Allochromatium vinosum DSM 180: one gene and its partner. The protein of the gene in region 1 interacts with the protein of each later gene in a pairwise test. Links are inferred from orthologs where the notes say so. Each region holds a gene or a part of one and is shown in the gene's direction. Other genes may lie near its edges.

Region 1 (10,025 bases):
TCGGCCGGCCGGACGCCGCCGGCGTTCGCGTCCCGACCGCGATCCCGGTACTGAACTACGCCGACCCGGCCCCCGCGACGACCCGCGTGGTCATCGAGGCCGAACTCCGTATCCACGGCTGGAGTGCGCCCAACACCGAGATCGATCTCTTCGGGCAACGATATCGCGTGGGTCCGGGCGGGCGCTTTCAGCTCAACGTCAAAGTCGAGGATCCCGAGCTCATCCGGCGCGCCCTGGAGCGGCATCCGCCGCCCGAGTCGGTCGATCCACGCGAATCGTCCTCCTGACTCCAGCCGGATCGAAACGATGCATATCGCCATGGTCAGCGCCGAGTGCGCACCCATCGCCAAGGCCGGCGGTCTCGGGGATTTCGTTCAGGGTCTGGCGCGCGAGCTGGCCCGCTGCGGCGAGCGCGTGGAGGTCATCCTGCCGGCCTACGACAGTCTGCGGCTCGCGTCCTCGGATCAACCGCGCCCGCTCGGCATTGAGTTCCAGGTTCCCTTCCGGGGCGTGCCGATCGACTGCCGGATTCTCGGTCTGAGCCTGGATGGCTATGAATGCCGCCTGATCGCCCCGCGTTCGGCACAGCGCTTCTTCGAGCGCGGTCGCCTCTATGGGGAGCCGGACGACGCCGAGCGCTTCGCCTTCTTCTCGCGCGCCGTCGCGGACTATGTCTCGCGCTCCGAGTCGCGTCCGGACGTGCTGCACTGCAACGACTGGCAGACCGGCCTGATTCCGGTGCTGCTCGCCGAGCGCCAGGCCGCAGACGAGCGGATTCCGGTCTGCTACAGCCTGCACAATGTCGGCTATCAGGGTTGGGTCGAGGCCGATCTGCTGACGGCTGTCGGGCTGGACCCGGCGCGCCTGCTCACACCCGAGCGGCTGGCCGACCCCGGCGATCCGCGCCGTGCCAATCTCATGAAGGGCGGCATCGCGGCGGCCGATGTCGTCAACACCGTCTCGCCGCGCTACGCCTGGGAGATCCAGAACACCGAGCAGGGGATGGGGCTGCAAGCCTGGTTCCAGCGTCATGACTACAAGTTCGGCGGCATCCTCAACGGCATCGACGAGACGGTCTGGAATCCGCTGACCGATCCGCTCATCCCGGTCAATTTCGGACCCGAGACCCTGCCGCGCAAGGCGCTCGACCGCCAGGCGCTGCGTGCGCGTCTCGGTCTGGAGGAGGCGAGCGACCGACCGATCATCGCCGTCGTCAGCCGTCTGGATCGGCAGAAGGGTGTGGATCTGATCGCGCACGGTCTCCAGTATGGACTGGCGTCCGGCGCTCAGATCGCGCTCCTGGGCAGCGCGATCGAACCGGCCATCGCCGAGCGCTTCGCACAGCTCAAATCGCGGCTGGAGGCCAGCCCGCACGCCCGTCTCGAACTCGGCTACGACGAGTCGCTGGCCCACCTGATCTATGCCGGGGCCGATCTGGTCCTCATCCCCAGTCTCTACGAGCCCTGCGGTCTGACCCAGTTGATCGCCATGCGCTATGGCACCGTGCCGATCGCGCGCCGGGTCGGCGGATTGACCGACACCATCCAGGACGCCAACTATTCCAGCGCCCCCTTCGAGTCGCGCAATGGGTATCTCTTCGACGAACCGACCACCGAAGCGCTGGAGGGGGCCATGGATCGGGCCATCGCACTCTGGCGCGACCACCCCGACTATTTCAGCCGGTTGCGCCTCAATGGGATGCAGGGTGACTATTCCTGGCGCCGGCCGGCGCGGGAGTATCGCGATCTCTACGCCTACGCGCGGCAGGCTCAGTGCTCACGCGCATCGGCCTCGTCCAGGAGATGACGGATACCTGCCAGTGCCAGATCGCCGACGTCCGAGAATTCGATCCCCAGACGCCAGGGTTCGTCGCTCGTCGACAGCGAGATCCAGGCCACCGAGCCGACGGCCTGGATCCAGGCGGAGGTCTCGCTCGACTCCAGTTCCACCAGCAACCGCGAGTGGATCGGCACCATCTGAGCGCTGCGCACCTGCATGCCGCCCTCGCTGATGTCGCGCGAGGTCACTTCCTGGATGCCAGGCACGGCGCTGAGCGCCTCCAGACTGAGTGGAAAGATCCGGGCCTGTCCCGTCCAGTTCACCCGCCGGTGACACCGCCGCTCATCGACCGTCTTGTCTGGGATCATGATCTCGGCCCTCATTGCTCGAATAAAGAACACTGTGCTCTGGCCATCACCAGGCACGACAAACGCCTCCTCCACCTCAATCGATATACTTTAGTATAGATCCATCGTGCCGTTCGAAGACCGAACCCGTCTCCAGTCATCGCCTCCGCCACACATCATGTCCAGCTCTCAATCACCACGTCCGCCACGCCTCATGGGTATCCTCAACATCACGCCGGACAGCTTTTCCGACGGCGGCCGATACCTGGAGCGCGAAGCTGCCGTCGCGCGCGCGCTCAGGATGCTGGAGGAGGGCGCCGACATCCTCGACATCGGCGGTGAATCGACCCGCCCCGGTTCGGCTCCGGTGCCGCCCGAGGAGCAGGAACGGCGCATCCTGGACGTGATCCGTCAGCTGCGCGACTGTATCCCCGCCAGGATTCCGCTGAGCATCGATACCACTTGGGCGAGTGTGGCACGCGCTGCGCTCGCCGCCGGCGCCGACTGGATCAACGACACCTCGGCCGGACTCGACGACCCCGACATGCTGCCCCTGGCCGCTGAACTCCAGGCGCCCATCGTGCTCATGCACCGTCGCGGCACGCCCCGGACCATGCAGCGTGCGCCCGAATACCGGGACGTGGTCGTCGAGGTCCGCGATCATCTGGCCGCACGCGCCGAGGCCGCCCTCGCCGCCGGTGTGCGCGAGTGCGATATCCTGCTCGATCCGGGCATCGGCTTCGGCAAGGATCAGGAGCACAATCTGAAACTGCTGGCCGGATTGGGCCGCCTGGTCGAGCTGGGTTTTCCGGTCCTGCTCGGGACGAGCCGCAAGCGCTTCCTCGGCGCGCTCTGTGGCGATGTGGCGCCGGACGAGCGGGTGGCAGCCACCTGTGCCACCACGGCGCTGGCTGTCATGCAGGGCGTGGACACCTTTCGCGTGCACGATGTGGCCGCCAACCGGCAGGCCGCCGACGTCGCCTGGGCCATCGCATGCCGCTCGACAGGTGAGTGAACCTTGAACAAGACCAACAACGGCGTTCAGTCGCGTTCGGCGAGCCACTGGTTCTTGCAGCTCGTCGGCTCAGGACTCGGCGCCCCCTTGCAGATACTGACCCTGGGACTGGTGGGGGCGGGCATCTTCGTCGCCGTCACCCTGCCCGAGCTGCCGGACGTCCAGACCCTGCGTGACGTCCAGCTCCAGGAGCCGCTGCGTGTCTACAGCACCGATGGACGCCTCATCGGTGAGTTCGGCATCGAGCGCCGGCGTCCGGTGTCGATCCGCCAGATCCCGCCGCTGGTCATCGACGCCTTCCTCGCCACCGAGGACAGCCGCTTCTTCGAACATCGCGGCATCGACACCCAGGGTCTCGGGCGCGCCGTCCTGAGCTACCTGAGCACCGGCGAGAAGGCCCAGGGCGGCAGCACCATCAGCATGCAGCTCACGCGCAACGTCTTCCTCTCGCCCGAGAAGACCTTCCAGCGCAAGCTCGCCGAAGTACTGCTGACCCTGCACGTCGAGCAGACCCTGACCAAGGAAGAGATCCTGGAGCTCTATCTGAATCAGATCTTCTTCGGGCATCGCGCCTACGGCGTCTCGGCAGCGGCGGCCTTCTACTACGACAAGCCGCTCGACCGGCTCACGATCGCCGAGGCGGCCATGCTCGCCGGCATCCCCAAGGCACCCTCGACCAACAATCCCGTCACCAATCCCGAGCGTGCCCTGGAGCGGCGCGACTACATCCTTGGACGCATGCTCGAACTCGGCTACATCGACGCCGGACAGCACGCCGCCGCCATCGCCACGCCCGACACGGCCCAGGCCCATCGGCCCGGCCCGGACCTGGAGGCCGGCTATATCGCCGAGATGGTCCGCGCCGAGATCGTGCGCTTCTACGGCGAGGAGGCCATCAATCGCGGCTATCGTGTCACCACCACGCTCGAACCGCGTTTGCAGGTCGCCGCGCAGGAGGCCGTGCGCCGCGCGCTGCGTCAGTACGACCGCCGTCACGGCTATCGCGGCCCGGAGGCGACCCTTGACCTTGCCGGACTGAGCGAGGTCGAACTCGACGCCTATCTGGACGAGGTCACGCGCGTCCCCGATCTGGTTCCAGGACTCGTGACCCGCGTCTCGTCGGTCGGTGCCGAGATCTACATCGGCGGCGGTGAGCAGGTCGAGCTGTCGCGCAAGGCGCTCAGTTGGGCGCGCACCCAGCGCAACCTGGCACGCTGGCAGGGCGAGCGACGCCGTGGCCCACATGCGGTCGCGGTCGGCGATCTGGTGCGGCTCAGACGCTCATCCAAAGGCGACTGGGTGTTGACGCCGATCCCGGCCGTCTCCGGCGCCCTGGTCAGCCTCGATCCGCATGACGGCGCGGTCCGGGCGCTGGTCGGCGGCTATGCCTTCAGCGACTCCAAGTTCAACCGCGCCGTCGACATGCGCCGCCAGCCCGGCTCCAGCTTCAAGCCCTTCGTCTATGCCACTGCGCTCGAACGCGGCTGGACACCGGTCAGCCTGCTGCGTGATCAGGCCGTCAAACTCACGGGCAATCAGCGCTGGAATCCCAAGAACGCCGACCACCGGGAACTCGGTCCCATTTCGATGCGCAAGGCGCTGGCGCTCTCACGCAATCTGGCGAGCATCAATCTGTTGCAGAGCGTCGGGCTGGAGGAGGCGCAGACCTACATCCGTCGCTTCGGCTTCGATACCCAGGCCCTGCCGCTCGGACTGTCCATGGTGCTCGGCACCGGCGAACTCGCGCCGGTCAAGCTCGCCGAGGGCTATGCGGTCTTCGCCAATGGCGGTTATCACGTCACACCCTATTTCATCCAGCGCATCGAGGACGGTGACGGTCAGATCGTCTTCGAGGCCCGTCCGGCGCGCGCCTGCCCGGATTGCTGGTACAAGACCGGCGGCACGTCCGCCACCACGCGCGGACTGGCCGCTCAGGGACAGGGGCTGGCCGAGCGCGTGATCGATCCGCGCACCGCCTACCAGATGACCTCGCTCCTGCGCGAGGTCATCGAGCGCGGCACCGGCACCCGCGCCAAGAAGCTCGAGCGCCCCGACATCGTCGGCAAGACCGGCACCACCAACGACATCCGCGACTCCTGGTTCGCCGGCTATCAGGCCGAGTTCGTGACCATCGCCTGGATGGGCTTCGACGATTTCGGCAAACTCGGCCGGGGCGAGGAGGGCGGCAAGGCGGCGCTCGGGATGTGGGTCGACTTCATGGAACAGGCGCTCGACGGGCGCCCCGTCGCCACCCTGGACCCGCCGTCCGGACTCGTCGAAGTTCGGGTCGACCCGGATCGCGGGGTCGAGACCAAGGCCAAGAGCGGTGTCGTGGAACTGGTTCAGGAGGAGTATCGCGACGCCCTGCTCGGTCCCGAACCGATCAGGGTCGCCGGCCCGGCCACGGCTGGCGAGCGCACCGACCGGGGTTCGGGCCGGCCCCCGGCGCCGCGCGTCATGGATGATCTCTTCTGAGTGATGATTTATCCCGAGCGCGGCGGTAGACTTGACGGCTTTCACCCACATCACTCCATGAGGTTCCGCCGTGGTCGCCCCCGAGTCAGACTTTCACCGCATCAAGCGGTTGCCGCCCTATGTCTTCAACATCGTCAATGAGTTGAAGGCCGAGGCGCGAGCCCGGGGCGAGGACATCATCGACTTCGGCATGGGCAACCCGGACCAGGGCACGCCCCAGCACATCGTCGACAAGCTCGTCGAGTCCGCGCAGCGTCCCGACACGCATCGCTATTCGATGTCGCGCGGCATCCCGCGTCTGCGCCGCGCCGTCTGCAACTGGTATCGCGATCGCTTCGACGTGCATCTCGACCCGGAGAGCGAGGCCATCCTGACCATCGGTTCCAAGGAGGGTCTGGCCCATCTGGCGCTCGCCACCATGGGCGCGGGCGACACCGTGCTGGTGCCCAATCCGGCTTATCCGATCCATCCCTACGGCTTCATCATCGCCGGGGCCGACGTGCGTCATGTGCGGCTGACGCCGGACGTGGATTTCTTCGATGAGCTGCAGAAGGCGATCCAGGATTCCTGGCCCAAGCCCAAGATGCTGGTGCTCAACTTCCCCGGCAATCCGACCACGCAGTGCGTCGAACTGGACTTCTTCCAGAAGGTCATCGACATCGCCCGGGAGCATGGGATCTGGGTCGTGCACGATCTGGCCTATGTCGACATCGCCTTCGACGGCTACAAGCCGCCCTCGATCCTCCAGATCCCGGAGGCCAAGGACATCGCCGTCGAGTTCTTCACCCTCTCGAAGAGCTACAACATGCCCGGCTGGCGCGTCGGCTTCATGTGCGGCAACAAGACCCTGGTCTCGGCGCTGGCGCGTATCAAGTCCTATCTCGACTATGGCACCTTCACCCCGATCCAGGTCGCGGCCATCGCCGCGCTGGAGGGGCCGCAGGAGTGCGTGCGCGAGATCAGCGACATGTACCAGAGCCGGCGCGACGTGCTGTGCGCGGGTCTGAACGCCGCCGGCTGGCCGGTCGAGCCGCCGAAGGCGACCATGTTCGTCTGGGCGCCGATCCCCGAGCCCTATCGGGCGATGGGATCGCTGGAGTTCTCCAAGAAGCTCTTGCGTGATGCCAAGGTCGCGGTGGCTCCAGGCATCGGCTTCGGCGAATACGGCGACACCCATGTGCGCTTCGGCCTGATCGAGAACGAACACCGCACGCGCCAGGCCATCCGCGGCATCAAGGAGATGTTCCGGCGCGACGCGCGCGCGGGCGCCTGATTTTTTCTGGCCAGCCGCAGACCGCTGGAGCGGTCGGCCGGCGTTCCCATGCTGGAGCCTGGGAACGCGCGGACATCCTGGACTAGACACAGCTTTGAGGTAACTGCATGGAACCGGTGAAGATCGGTCTACTGGGCTTGGGAACCGTCGGCGGCGGCACGGCGACGGTGCTGACGCGCAATGCGCGCGAGATCGCCCGCCGCGCCGGTCGCGGCATCGAGATCGCCCGCGCGGCCGCGCGCGAGTATCGCCCCGAGCTGATCGAGGGCCTGGACCAGATCGGTCACATCGGCGACGACGCCTTCGATCTGGTCGAGGATCCGGACATCCAGATCGTCGTCGAGCTGATCGGCGGCTACTCGCCGGCGCTGGAGCTGGTGATGCGGGCCATCGAGAACGGCAAACACGTCGTCACCGCCAACAAGGCCCTGATCGCCAAGCACGGCAACGAGATCTTCGCCGCCGCGCGTGAGAAGGGCGTCATGGTCGGCTTCGAGGCGGCGGTCGCGGGCGGCATCCCCATCATCAAGGCGCTGCGCGAAGGCTTGGCCGCCAACCACATCGAATGGATCGCCGGCATCATCAACGGCACCGGCAACTTCATCCTCAGCGAGATGCGCGACAAGGGGCGGGCGTTTGCCGACGTGCTCGCCGAGGCTCAGGCGCTCGGCTATGCCGAGGCCGATCCGACTTTCGACGTCGAGGGCATCGACGCGGCGCACAAGCTCACCATCCTCGGCTCGCTCGCTTTTGGTATCCCGCTGCAATTCGAGCGCTGCTTCACCGAGGGCATCTCGCGCATCGACGCCCAGGACGTGGCCAATGCCGCTGAACTCGGCTATCGCATCAAGCATCTGGGCATCGCGCGCCGTTCGCCCGGCGGGATCGAGCTGCGTGTGCATCCGACCCTGATCCCCGAGCGGCGGCTGCTGGCCAATGTCGATGGGGTCATGAACGGGGTGCTGGTCAAGGGCGATGCGGTCGGTCCGACGCTCTACTACGGGGCTGGAGCCGGTGCGCTGCCGACCGCCTCGGCGGTGGTCGCAGATCTGGTCGACGTGACGCGCGCCCTGACCACCGATCCCAACAACCGGGTGCCGCATCTGGCCTTCCAGCCCGACGAGCTGGCCGACACGCCGGTGCTGGCGATGGAGTCGATCGAGACCTCCTACTATCTGCGGCTCACGGCGCTCGACCGACCCGGTGTCATGGCGCGCATCGCCAGCATCCTGGGCGAGGAGGGCATCAGCATCGAGGCCATCAAGCAGAAAGCCCCCGCTACCGGCGAGACTCAGGTGACGCTGGTCATGCTCACCCATCGGGTGATCGAGGGCCGGATGAACACCGCCATCGCCCGTATCGAGGCGCTGGATTCGGTGCAGGGGGCAGTGGTGCGCATCCGTATGGAATCACTGTCAGGCTGAATCAGAGATACAGCAGCCCCAGGATGACCCCGCCGAGCAGGAAGCGATAGAGCGCGAAAGGCAACATGCTGATGCGCTCGATGAAGCTCAGGAAGAAGCGGATGGTGAGATAGGCGACCAGATAGGACACCATGGCACCGAGCACCAGTCCGCTCCAGTCGACCGGCTCGGCGGTCTGAACCAGCTCCAGCGTCTCCAGCCCGCCGGCCATGAGAATGGTCGGGATGGCGAGCAGGAACGAGAAGCGCGAGGCGGCCTGGCGCGTGAGTCCGAGCAGAAGGCCGGCCGTGATGGTGATGCCCGAGCGCGAGGTGCCGGGGATGATGGCGACGGCTTGCAGCAGACCGATGACGAGCGCATCGCCCCAGCCGAGTCCGTATTCGTCGCGCTCGCGCCGTCCGCGCCAGTCGGCCCACCACAGCAGCAGACCGAAACCGATGGTCGTGCCCGCGATCACCAGGGCGATGAGCTGATCGTCTTCGCGCAGCCATTCCAGCACCGACTTCAGCGGCAGTCCCAGCACCACCACCGGCAGCGTGGCCAGCACGATCATCCAGCCGAGCCGCGCGTCCGGGTCGTCGAAGCGTCGCGTGCGCAGCGAATCCAGCACCGCGACCAGCATGCGTGCGATCTCGCGCCTGAAGTAGACGATCACGGCGGCGAGCGTGCCCAGATGGACGGCGACATCGAAGGCCAGACTCTGAAGCTCGTAACCGAACAGTAGCGGCGTGAGCACCAGATGGCCCGAGCTGGAGATCGGCAGGAATTCGGTGAGGCCCTGGACGAAGGCCAGGACGAGGATTTGGATGGTTTCCACTGACGCAGCGCTCTCGGAGACAGGGCGCGTAGTATAGCGCCGGATCAGTCGCAAAGTTCCAGCATTCGCCAGGTCTCGACGGGCGGCAATCGGGCGCGCGCCACGGCGGCGATATAGCCGGGGGCCGGGACGAGGTGAGCGATCTCGGGTGCGGCGCTTCCGGGCGGGCGCGGGCGGAAGAGTCCGCGCCCATCGCATTTGACGTCGGCTTCCAGAGCCGTCCAGGCGAGGTGGAAACACTCCAGGCGCTCAGGCTCGGAGAGCGCTTCCAGTTCGGCGACCGTCGCCGGATCGAACAGGCGCCGGGCGATGGCCGGCAGATTGGCGCGCGGCCGGACCCACTCGCAATCGACGCCGAGCGCGGCGTCCGGTCCGACACTCAACGCCACCAGCGCCAGATCGCCGCTATGGCTGAAGCTGAAGGACAGCCAGCGATCGGCACCATCCAGATAGGGCTTGCCGGTCGGGTGGCGTTCGATCCGGATCTGTGTCGGCGGCCGGTCCAGGTAGGTAGCGAGGATACGGTTGAGACCGGCCAGAGCCCGGACATAGCGCGCCCGGTGTATGTCATGACGCAGGGCGTCGACACGCGCGCGCTGCGCCTCGTTCAGCAGTGTCCCGCACCTGTCCGGATCTGCCCCGCCTTCACCTGTGTCGATGCGCCACAGATGCAGCTCACCCGGTTCGAGTCGCGCGTCGAAATCCGGATTCGGTCGATTGGGCGCCGGGCGCCAGGGAGTGATGTGACGATTCATGTGTCCAGTCGGTCGATCGAGTGTGTCCGCCGTTCGTGCGGCGGCCGTATCCATCCGCGCGCGGATGAAGCGCGGCGCGTGTCGCCGTATAATCGCGCATCCAGCCATGATAGGGGATGGACGTGCGAAACCCGGATGAC
Region 2 (9,926 bases), 800 kb from region 1 along the record:
GCGTCGCGTGCTGGTAGCGGTGGGCGACGTTGAGCAGACGGGCTTCCTGGAAGTAGTTGCCGATGATCTGCAACCCGACCGGCAGACCGTCGACGGGTTCGACCGGGATCGACATCCCCGGCAATCCGGCGAGGTTGGTGGCGATGGTGTAGATGTCGTTGAGATACATCGACACCGGATCGTCCATCTTGGAGCCGAGCTGGAAGGCGGTCGTGGGGCTGGTCGGTCCCATGATGACGTCGACCTGCTCGAAGGCGCGCTTGAAATCGTCCGCGATCAACTGGCGGATCTTCTGCGCCTTGAGATAGTAGGCATCGTAATAGCCGGCCGAGAGCACATAGGTGCCGATCATGATCCGGCGCTGGACCTCGGGACCGAAGCCCTCGGCGCGACTGCGCTCATAGAGGTCTTGCAGGTCTTTCGGATTGTCGCAGCGATGGCCGTAACGCACCCCATCGAAGCGCGCCAGGTTGGATGAGCACTCTGCCGGCGCGACCACATAGTAGACCGGCACCGATAGAGGGCTGTTGGGCAGGCTGATCTCGACGATCTCGGCGCCGAGCGCCTCGTACTCCTTGATCGCCGCCATGACCGCATCGCCGATGCGCGCATCGAGTCCGGCCCCGAAGTATTCCTTCGGCAGCCCGATGCGCAAACCGTGCAGATCGTCGTCGAGCGCGTCGACATAGTCCGGCACCGGGACGTCGGCGCTGGTCGAGTCGCGCTCGTCGAAGCCGGCCATTTCGTCGAGGATGAAGGCCGCGTCCGCCGCCGAGCGCGCCATGACACCGGCCTGATCGAGCGAGGAGGCGAAGGCGATCATGCCCCAGCGCGAGCAGCGTCCATAGGTCGGCTTGATGCCGGTGACGCCGCACAGCGCCGCCGGCTGACGGATCGATCCGCCGGTGTCGCTGGCGGTCGCCGCCGCGCACAGCCGTGCGGCCACCGCCGCCGCCGAGCCGCCCGAGGAACCGCCCGGCACGCGAGCCGCGTCCCAGGGATTCCTGACCGGGCCATACCAGCTCGTCTCGTTACTCGACCCCATGGCGAACTCGTCCATGTTGGTCTTGCCCAACACCACGGCACCGGCCGCCGCCAGCCGCTCGACGATGGTCGCATCATAGGGCGCGACGAAGCCGTCGAGCATGCGCGAGCCGCAGCTGGTCTTGAGTCCTTGGGTACAGAAGATGTCCTTGTGCGCGATCGGGATGCCGGTCAGCGGCCCGGCCTCGCCGGATCTGAGCGTCTGGTCGGCACGCTCGGCCGTCGCGAGCGCCGATTCGGCCGCCACCGTGATGAAGGAGTTCAGCGCCGGATCGAGCCGCGCGATGCGCTCCAGATAATGCCGGGTCAGCTCGACGCTGGAATAGGTACGCAGCCGCAGATCCGCGGCCATTTGAGCGATCGATTTGTTCTGCATCAGTCGATGACCTTCGGAACCAGATAGAGTCCGCCCTCGGTCAGGGGGGCGATGGACTGGAAGCGTTCGCGCCGGTTCGGCTCACGGGGAACGTCCGGGCGCAGACGCTGGGCCATGTGCAGCGGATGGGCCATGGGCTCGACGCCTGAGGTGTCGACCGCATCCATCTGGGCGACCAGATCGAGGATGTTGGTGAGGTCCGTGGCATAGCGCGCGCGCTGCTCGGGAGCGATGGCGAGCCGCGCCAGATGGGCGATCTTGTCGATGTCGGATGAATCCAGTGACATGTTGCAGCAGCCGTTGGCAGTAAAATGGGCGAAAATAGCACAAAAGGGCGTCCGGGCGGGCGACTCTGCCCGGCATTCCCGAAGACCGGACACAGCGGGCGCCTTGCCGATCCAAGCCCGCATTGCTAGATTAGCGCCCCAATCATCCAGGGATCCCGTATCGGAACCGAGACCCGGGCTACTCCTCTTCTGCGACGCCGCACCCATCCATGGCGTTCCTTACCACCCGGAAGGTATCTTTACCGATGTTCTTCAGAAACATTCGCGGAATGTTCTCCAATGATCTGTCGATCGACCTGGGGACCGCCAATACCCTGATCTATGCGCGCGGCCGCGGCATCGTGCTCAACGAGCCCTCGGTCGTGGCCATCCGGCACGAACGCCAGGGCGGCACCAAGACGGTGGTGGCCGTCGGCGAGGAGGCCAAGCAGATGCTCGGTCGTACCCCTCAGAACGTCACCGCGATCCGGCCGATGAAGGACGGCGTCATCGCCGACTTCACCGTCACCGAGAAGATGCTCCAGTACTTCATCCATAAGGTGCATGAGACCAGCTTCCTGCGTCCCAGTCCGCGCGTGCTCATCTGCGTGCCCTGCGGCTCGACGCAGGTCGAGCGCCGTGCCATCAAGGAGTCGGCCGCCGGCGCCGGCGCGCGCGAGGTCTATCTGATCGAGGAGCCCATCTCGGCAGCCATCGGCGCCGGGCTTTCGGTGCACGAACCGCGCGGCTGCATGGTCATCGACATCGGCGGCGGCACGGCCGAGGTGGCGGTGATCTCGCTGAGCGGCATCGTCTATGCCGAGTCGGTACGGGTCGGGGGCGATACCTTCGATGACGCCATCGTCAACTATGTGCGCCGCAACTACGGCACCCAGATCGGCGAGGCCACCGCCGAGCGCATCAAACACAGCATCGGCTCGGCCTTCCCCGGCAACGAGGTGCTGGAGATCGACGTCAAGGGCCGCAGTCTGGCCGAGGGCGTGCCGCGCAGCTTCACGCTCAACAGCAACGAGATCCTCGAAGCCCTTCAGGAGCCGCTGTCGATGGTGGTGCAGGCGGTCAAGATGGCCCTGGAGAAGACGCCGCCCGAGCTGGGCGCCGATGTCGCCGAGCGCGGTATCGTACTGACCGGCGGCGGTTCGCTGCTGCGCGGTTTCGACCGGCTGATCGAAGAGGAGACCGGACTGCCGGTGATCGTGGCCGAGGATCCGCTGACCTGCGTCGCGCGCGGAGGCGGGATGGTGCTGGAGATGCTCGACACGCAGGAGAGCGCCTTGTTCGCGACCGAATGACAACCAAGAGCGTTCGCGGACTCTCTCGCCGAGGACTGCCGTCATCAAACCTCTGTTCAACCCTGGCCCATCACCCAATGTCCGCGTCATCCTGGCCGTGCTGATGGCGCTCGGGTTGCTCGTGGCCGATCATCATCAGCACCACCTGGAACTGCTGCGCACGGCGCTCTCACTCGTCACCTATCCGTTGCAACTGGCCTCCGACCGACCCAGCCAACTCTTTCGCGAGGCCCGTGAACGCTTCGTCAGGCAGGACGTCCTGCGCGACGAAAACGCCGAACTGCATCGCGAAAACCTGCTGCTCAAGGCGCGACTCCAGCAATTCGATTCGATGGAGGCCGAGAACGCGCGTCTGCGCGACCTGCTCGGCTCCTCGCTCGACGTCGGCGAGCGGGTGCTGATCGCCGAGATCATGGCCGTCGAACTCGCGCCCTATCGTCAGCAGGTCATGCTCAACAAGGGCACCAATGCCGGGGTTTTCGTCGGTCAACCCGTGCTCGACGCCAATGCGGTGATGGGGCAGGTCATCCGCACCAATCCGTTCTCTTCAGTGGTCCTGCTGATCACCGACTCGGATCATGCGCTACCGGTCGAGGTCAATCGCAACGGACTGCGCACCATCGCCGCCGGCACCGGTCCCAATCAGGATCTCGAACTGCTCTATATCCCCAAGAACGCCGACATCCAGGTCGATGATCTGTTAGTGACCTCGGGAATGGACGGACGCTTTCCCGCCGGCTATCCGGTAGCACGGGTCAAGACCGTGCGCCAGGATCCGGACAACCCCTTCACCACCGTCCTGGCCGCGCCCACGGCCCGGCTCGATCGCAGCCGCGAAGTCCTGCTGGTCTGGAATCTGAACGAGACCTCACGCCTGCAGGCCCTGACCGCCGAGGCCCTCCAGCCCAGGGACATGCCGCAGTGAAGACCGTCAAGAAGCGCGCGAGCAAACCGTCCTACAAGCCCCGTCAGCCCTTCTGGCCGATCGCGCTCTCACTCACGCTGGCGATGTACCTGACCATCCTGCCGCTGTCGGACTGGCCCTGGGACTACCGCCCACCCTGGACCGTGCTGGCCATCCTCTTCTGGTGCTTTGCCACACCGCGCCGGGTCGGCATCTTCACGGGGTTCGTGGTCGGCCTGATGCTCGACGTGCTCACCGGCGCCCTGCTCGGTCAGCACGCGCTGTCCCTCTCGGTCACGGCCTATCTGGCGCTGGTGCTGCGCCCGCGCATCCGCATCTTTCCACCGTGGCAGCAGGCCTTCTTCGTGGCGCTGATCCTGTTGACCGAGCGACTGCTGACCCTCTGGATCATCGGCGCGACCGGGCAACCGATGCCGGCCCTGACCTACTGGATCTCGGCGCTGGTCGGTCTGGCCTTCTGGCCGATCATGGCCTGGCTGCTGGTGCCTTTCGAACGCCGCCTGGGGTTGGGTTGAGCGATATGCTCGAAAGCAGTCTGGAGGATCGCCAGCGCGAACAGCGTCTGGTCAGGACGCGCGCCATCGTGGCGGGCGTGTTCGTCGTCCTTGGGCTGAGCCTGATCCTGGCGCGTCTGTTCCATCTGCAACTGGAGCTTCACGAGCATTTCACGGTCCTGTCGACCGAGAACCGGGTCAAGATCCAGCCGGTACCGCCCAACCGCGGGCTGATCTTCGATGCCAAAGGCGTGGTGCTCGCCGAGAATCATCCGTCTTTCTCGCTGGTGATCACGATCGAGAAGGTCGGGGATCTGAAGGCCACCATCGACGAACTCAAAAAGCTGATACCGATCGAGGATGGCGACCTGTCGCGCTTCGAGCGTCTCAAACGCCAGCGCATGCGCTTTCAGCCGGTCCCCATCCGCTTGAACCTGACGTCCGAAGAAGTAGCCCGCTTTGCCGTCGACGGCTATCGTTTCCCAGGTGTCGAGGTCCATGCCGAGCTGATCCGCACCTATCCAAAGGGCGAACTCACGGCCCATGTGCTCGGCTATGTCGGACGCATCAACGAAAAGGAACTGGCGCGCATCGACAAGGGCAACTATGCCGGCACCAACTTCATCGGCAAGGGCGGCGTGGAACTGGCCCACGAGGACGTGCTGCACGGCAAGGTCGGCTATCAGCAGGTCGAGGTCAATGCGCGCGGACGCATCCTGCGCACGCTCGAGAGCACGCCGCCGGCACCGGGTCAGGATCTCTATCTCTATCTCGACATCGCGCTGCAACAGGCGGCCACCGAGGCGCTCGGCGAGAATCGCGGCTCGATCGTGGCCATCGATCCGCGCAGCGGCGGCGTGCTGGCCCTGGTGAGCACACCGAGCTTCGACCCCAACCTCTTCGTCGAGGGGATCAGCCAGAGCAATTACGACGCCCTGCTCCACTCGCCCGACAAACCGCTCTACAACCGCGCCATTCGCGGTCAGTATCCGCCCGGCTCCACGGTCAAGCCTTTCATCGGGCTCGGCGGTCTGTCGCTGGGGTTCGTCACGCCGCGCAAATCGACCTTTTGTCCGGGTTACTTCTCGCTGCCGGGCCAGAAGCACCGCTTCCGCTGCTGGCGGCGCGGCGGACATGGCACGGTCGATCTGGAGCTGGGCATCGTGCAATCCTGCGATGTCTATTTCTACTGGCTGGCCAACCAGATGGGAGTCGACAAACTCCACGCTTTCCTTTCGGAATTCGGTTTCGGTTCGCGAACCGGCGTCGACGTCTCGGGCGAGCTGCCCGGACTCCTCCCGTCGCGCGAATGGAAGGAGCGCGTACGCAAACAGCCATGGTATCCGGGCGAGACGCTCATCATGGGCATCGGTCAGGGCTATTTCCTGGCCACGCCCATGCAACTGGCGGCGGCCACCGCCGCCCTGGCCAACAAGGGGCACTTCATCCAGCCGCGACTGGCCTATGCGCGACGTGTGCCGGGGGCCGACGTGGCGACCGTCTTCCCCACGGTTGCACGTCAGATCCAGATCACCAATCCGGGCGATTGGGACATCGCCATCGAGGACATGGCCAAGGTCGTGGAGAGCCAGCGCGGAACAGCCAAGCGCATCCACTCCAACGACTACCGGATCGCCGGCAAGACCGGCACCTCGCAGGTCTTCACCATCGGCCAGAAGGAGCGCTACGACGCGTCCAAGATCTCGGAGCGTCTGCGCGATCACGCGCTCTTCGTCGCCTTCGCGCCGGTCGAGGATCCGCGCATCGCCGTGGCGGTGATGGTGGAGAACGGCGGTTCGGGTAGCGGGACCGCCGCGCCGATCGCACGCCGGGTCATCGATGCCTATCTCGGCGGCACGCCGCTACCGGACGAATCGGGGGAGACGCCGGATGGCGACTGATCCACTGTCCTCGCGGACGAACTGGGAGGTCGATGCGCCCGAGAGCGGCTGGCTGCGCCGGCTGCATATCGATGCGCCGCTCATGACCGGACTGCTGGCGCTCTGCGGCTTCGGCCTGGTAGTGCTCTACAGCGCCGGTGACCGCGAGCTGGTGATGGTCGAGCGCCAGCTCCTGCGTCTGGGCATCGCCTTCGGCATCATGCTGGCCATCGCCCAGATGCACCCCAGCCAGTTCAAGCGCTGGTCGCTGGGACTCTATGTGTTGGGTGTACTGATGCTGGTGGCGGTGCTTTTGATCGGCGACATCGGCAAGGGCGCGCAACGCTGGCTCGATTTCGGCGTAGTGCGCTTCCAGCCCTCGGAGCTGCTCAAGCTCGCCGTGCCCATGACCGTGGCCTGGGTATTGTCGCTGCGCCCGTTGCCGCCGCGTCTGTCGGTCGTGCTGCTGGCGGCGGTTCTGAGCCTGATCCCGGTCGGGCTGATCGCCAAGCAGCCGGACCTGGGCACCTCGCTGCTGGTCCTGAGCGCAGGCGTCATGGTGCTCTTCATCGCCGGACTGAGCTGGCGCATGATCACCGGACTGGCGGCCATCGCCGCCGCCGTGGCGCCACTGGTCTGGATGCACATGCACGACTACCAGCGCGCGCGCGTCATGACCCTGCTCGATCCGCAGTCCGACCCGCTCGGAAGCGGCTACCACATCATCCAGTCCCAGATCGCCATCGGCTCGGGCGGACTCTCGGGCAAGGGCTGGCTCAACGGCACCCAGTCGCACCTGGAGTTCCTGCCCGAGCGCCACACCGACTTCATCTTCGCCGTGATCGGCGAGGAATTCGGCTTCACCGGCATCCTGGCGCTGATGGCGCTCTACCTGTTCATCATCGGACGCGGACTCATGATCGCCGCGCGCGCTCAGGACAACTACGAGCGCCTGCTCGCCGGCGGCCTGACGCTGGTGTTCTTCGTCTATCTGTTCGTCAACACCGGCATGGTGAGCGGTCTGCTGCCGGTGGTCGGCGTGCCCCTGCCCCTGGTCAGCTATGGCGGCACCTCGATGGTGACACTCATGGCCGGTTTCGGGATACTGATGTCGATCGAGACCCACCGTGCCAGAAAATGAGCCGGATCATGCGTGACACCCTCTTCTTACCGCCCCTCATCGCCATCCTGCTGCTCTCACTGGCCGGCTGCGCCAGTCGCGGCGAACTCGACGATGAGGCCATCGCCCGCATCCCGGATGCCGTGCCCAAGGTCGAGCCGCTGGCCAAGTCGGGCAACCCCGAGTCCTATGTGGTCTTCGGCCGGCGCTATTTCACCCAGAAGTCCGCGCGCGGCCATGTCGAGCGCGGACTGGCCTCCTGGTATGGACGGCCCTTTCATGGCCGCCGGACCAGCTCGGGCGAGACCTACGACATGTATGCCATGAGCGCGGCGCACAAGACGCTACCGCTGCCGACCTATGCGCGCGTCACCAATCTCGAAAACGGTCGCCGTGTCGTGGTGCGGATCAACGATCGCGGCCCCTTTCACGACGGTCGCGTCATCGATCTCTCCTACACGGCCGCCGTCAAGCTCGGAATGAAGCGCCAGGGCACGGCGCGAGTGGAAGTCCAGGCGATCGATCCCAGACGCCGTTTCTGGAGCTTCCTGCCCTTCCTGGCTGACCACTCCGAGGCCGAGAGCGACACTGGCCGCCCGACCCGCGCGGCGGCTTCGCTACAAAACTGAAACACTGTGCCATTTTTGCGATTTGAGGGGTAAAATGCGCCACAATTCTCTCGCCACCCCCGAGTTTTCGGATCACCCATGAAATCAGCCATCAAGCGCCTGCTCCCGTGGTTTCTGCTGCTGCTCCCGCTCGGCCTGCCCGTCGGTGCGCAAACGACGACGCCCGCTCCTCCCGAACTGGAGGCCAAGGGTTATCTGCTGGTCGACTTCCATACGGGCAAGACCCTGGCCGAACTCAACGCCGACGAGCGGCTCGAGCCGGCGAGTCTGACCAAGATCATGACGGCCTACACGGTGTTCCGCGAACTGGCCTCCGAGCGCATCAAACTCACCGATCAGGTGTTGGTCAGCGAGAAGGCCTGGCGCACCGGCGGCTCCAAGATGTTCATCGAGGTCGGCAAGCATGTCAGTCTGGAGGATCTGCTCAAGGGCATGATCATCCAGTCGGGCAACGATGCCAGCGTGGCCCTGGCCGAATACGTCTCGGGCAACGTCGAGTCCTTCGCCAATCTCATGAACGCCCATGCCAAGCGGCTCGGCATGACCAACAGCCATTTCACCAACCCCAATGGCCTGCCGGACCCCGAGCTCTATACGACCGCGCGTGACATGGCGCGGGTCGCCGTGGCCCTGATCCGCGAGTTTCCCGAGTACTACGCCTGGTACTCCAACCAGGAGTTCACCTACAACGGCATCACCCAGGCCAATCGCAACCCGCTACTCAAGCGCGATCCCACGGCCGACGGCATCAAGACCGGCTACACCAAGGCGGCCGGTTACTGTCTGGTCGGATCGGCCAAGCGCGACGACATGCGCCTGATCTCGGTCGTGATGGGCACGCCCAGCCCCAGGGCACGCGCCGAGGCCAGCCTGGCCCTGCTCAACTATGGTTTCCGCACCTACGAGAGCCACAAGCTCTACCCCGTCGGTCAGCCGATCGAGAACCTGCGCGTCTGGTATGGCGAACAGGACACCCTCCCCGTGGGACCGGAGCGCGACGTGGTGGCCACGATCCCGCGCGGCCAGTACGACAAGCTCAGCGCACGTATCGAGAAGACCTCCGACATGAACGCCCCCATCGCTCAGGGCGACCAGCTCGGCGACGTGGTGGTGTCGATGGGTGAGGAGGAAGTCACGCGCATTCCGCTCGTCGCGCTCCAGGATCTGCCCAAGGGCGGTCTCTGGCGTCAGGCCAAGGACAGCGTGTTGCGGATGTTCTGATGGGCGATCGCACGTGAACGAACTCTATCTCAACGGCGCCTTCGTGCCGCCCGAGGCCGCGCACATCTCGGTCATGGACCGTGGATTCCTGTTCGGCGACGGCGTCTACGAGGTCATCCCGAGCTATGGCGGACATTTCCTGGGTCTGGAGCCGCATCTCGACCGGCTGGACGCGAGCCTCGCCGCCATGCGGCTGGAGGCGCCGCTCGCGCGTGAGGACTGGCGCGCGGTGCTGCGGCGGCTGATCGGCGAGCCGCCGGCCGCAGATCAGTACGTCTATCTCCAGGTGACGCGCGGCACGGCGCCCGAGCGCGATCATCTCTGTCCCGCAGGTGTGCGACCGACCGTGCTCGCCTTCGCCAAGCCGATCAAGCCGCGCGCGCCCGCCATCGCCGAACAGGGCGTCGCCTGCATCACCCATCCCGACATCCGCTGGCTGCGCGGCGATATCAAGTCGATCTCGCTGGCGGCGGCGGTGCTGATGCGCCGCGAGGCCGCCGACGCCGATGCGCTGGAGACCATCATGCACCGCGACGGCTGGGTGACGGAGGGCGCGGTCTCCAACGTCTTCGTCGTCGCCGGAGGCGCGCTCATGACCCCGCCCAAGAGCCGGCTGCTGCTCTCGGGCATCACGCGCGAACTGGCCCTGACCCTGGCG

The links.
Region 2: the proteins of ALVIN_RS10595 (region 1) and mrdA interact in binary tests that used the Escherichia coli proteins (3 or more experiments, as listed by UniProt). The link is inferred for Allochromatium vinosum DSM 180 from one-to-one orthologs.

What each region holds. Positions count from the first base shown.
Region 1 is NC_013851.1:2,427,192-2,437,216, reverse strand. Bases 2,813-5,880 are described here. They hold ALVIN_RS10595 (penicillin-binding protein 1A), read left to right. Parts: upstream 2,813-3,144; coding sequence 3,145-5,616; downstream 5,617-5,880. Other genes in these bases: alaC (alanine transaminase), read left to right, coding at 5,687-5,880; folP (dihydropteroate synthase), read left to right, coding at 2,813-3,141. In the rest of the region: ALVIN_RS10615 (hypothetical protein), read left to right, coding at 1-287; ALVIN_RS10610 (glycogen synthase), read left to right, coding at 307-1,806; ALVIN_RS10605 (PilZ domain-containing protein), read right to left, coding at 1,770-2,147; more of folP, read left to right, coding at 2,305-2,812; more of alaC, read left to right, coding at 5,881-6,889; ALVIN_RS10585 (homoserine dehydrogenase), read left to right, coding at 6,997-8,313; ALVIN_RS10580 (undecaprenyl-diphosphate phosphatase), read right to left, coding at 8,315-9,130; ALVIN_RS10575 (4'-phosphopantetheinyl transferase family protein), read right to left, coding at 9,175-9,885; ALVIN_RS10570 (hypothetical protein), read left to right, coding at 10,002-10,025. UniProt on the Escherichia coli protein: Cell wall formation. Synthesis of cross-linked peptidoglycan from the lipid intermediates.
Region 2 is NC_013851.1:3,229,063-3,238,988, forward strand. The notes cover bases 3,913-6,881. They hold mrdA (penicillin-binding protein 2), read left to right. Parts: upstream 3,913-4,444; coding sequence 4,445-6,319; downstream 6,320-6,881. Other genes in these bases: mreC (rod shape-determining protein MreC), read left to right, coding at 3,913-3,924; mreD (rod shape-determining protein MreD), read left to right, coding at 3,921-4,439; rodA (rod shape-determining protein RodA), read left to right, coding at 6,309-6,881. Outside these bases: Asp-tRNA(Asn)/Glu-tRNA(Gln) amidotransferase subunit GatA, read right to left, coding at 1-1,420; Asp-tRNA(Asn)/Glu-tRNA(Gln) amidotransferase subunit GatC, read right to left, coding at 1,420-1,707; ALVIN_RS14250 (rod shape-determining protein), read left to right, coding at 1,953-2,999; more of mreC, read left to right, coding at 3,052-3,912; more of rodA, read left to right, coding at 6,882-7,439; ALVIN_RS14280 (D-alanyl-D-alanine carboxypeptidase family protein), read left to right, coding at 8,126-9,268; ALVIN_RS14285 (D-amino acid aminotransferase), read left to right, coding at 9,282-9,926. UniProt on the Escherichia coli protein: Catalyzes cross-linking of the peptidoglycan cell wall. Responsible for the determination of the rod shape of the cell. Is probably required for lateral peptidoglycan synthesis and maintenance of the correct diameter during lateral and centripetal growth.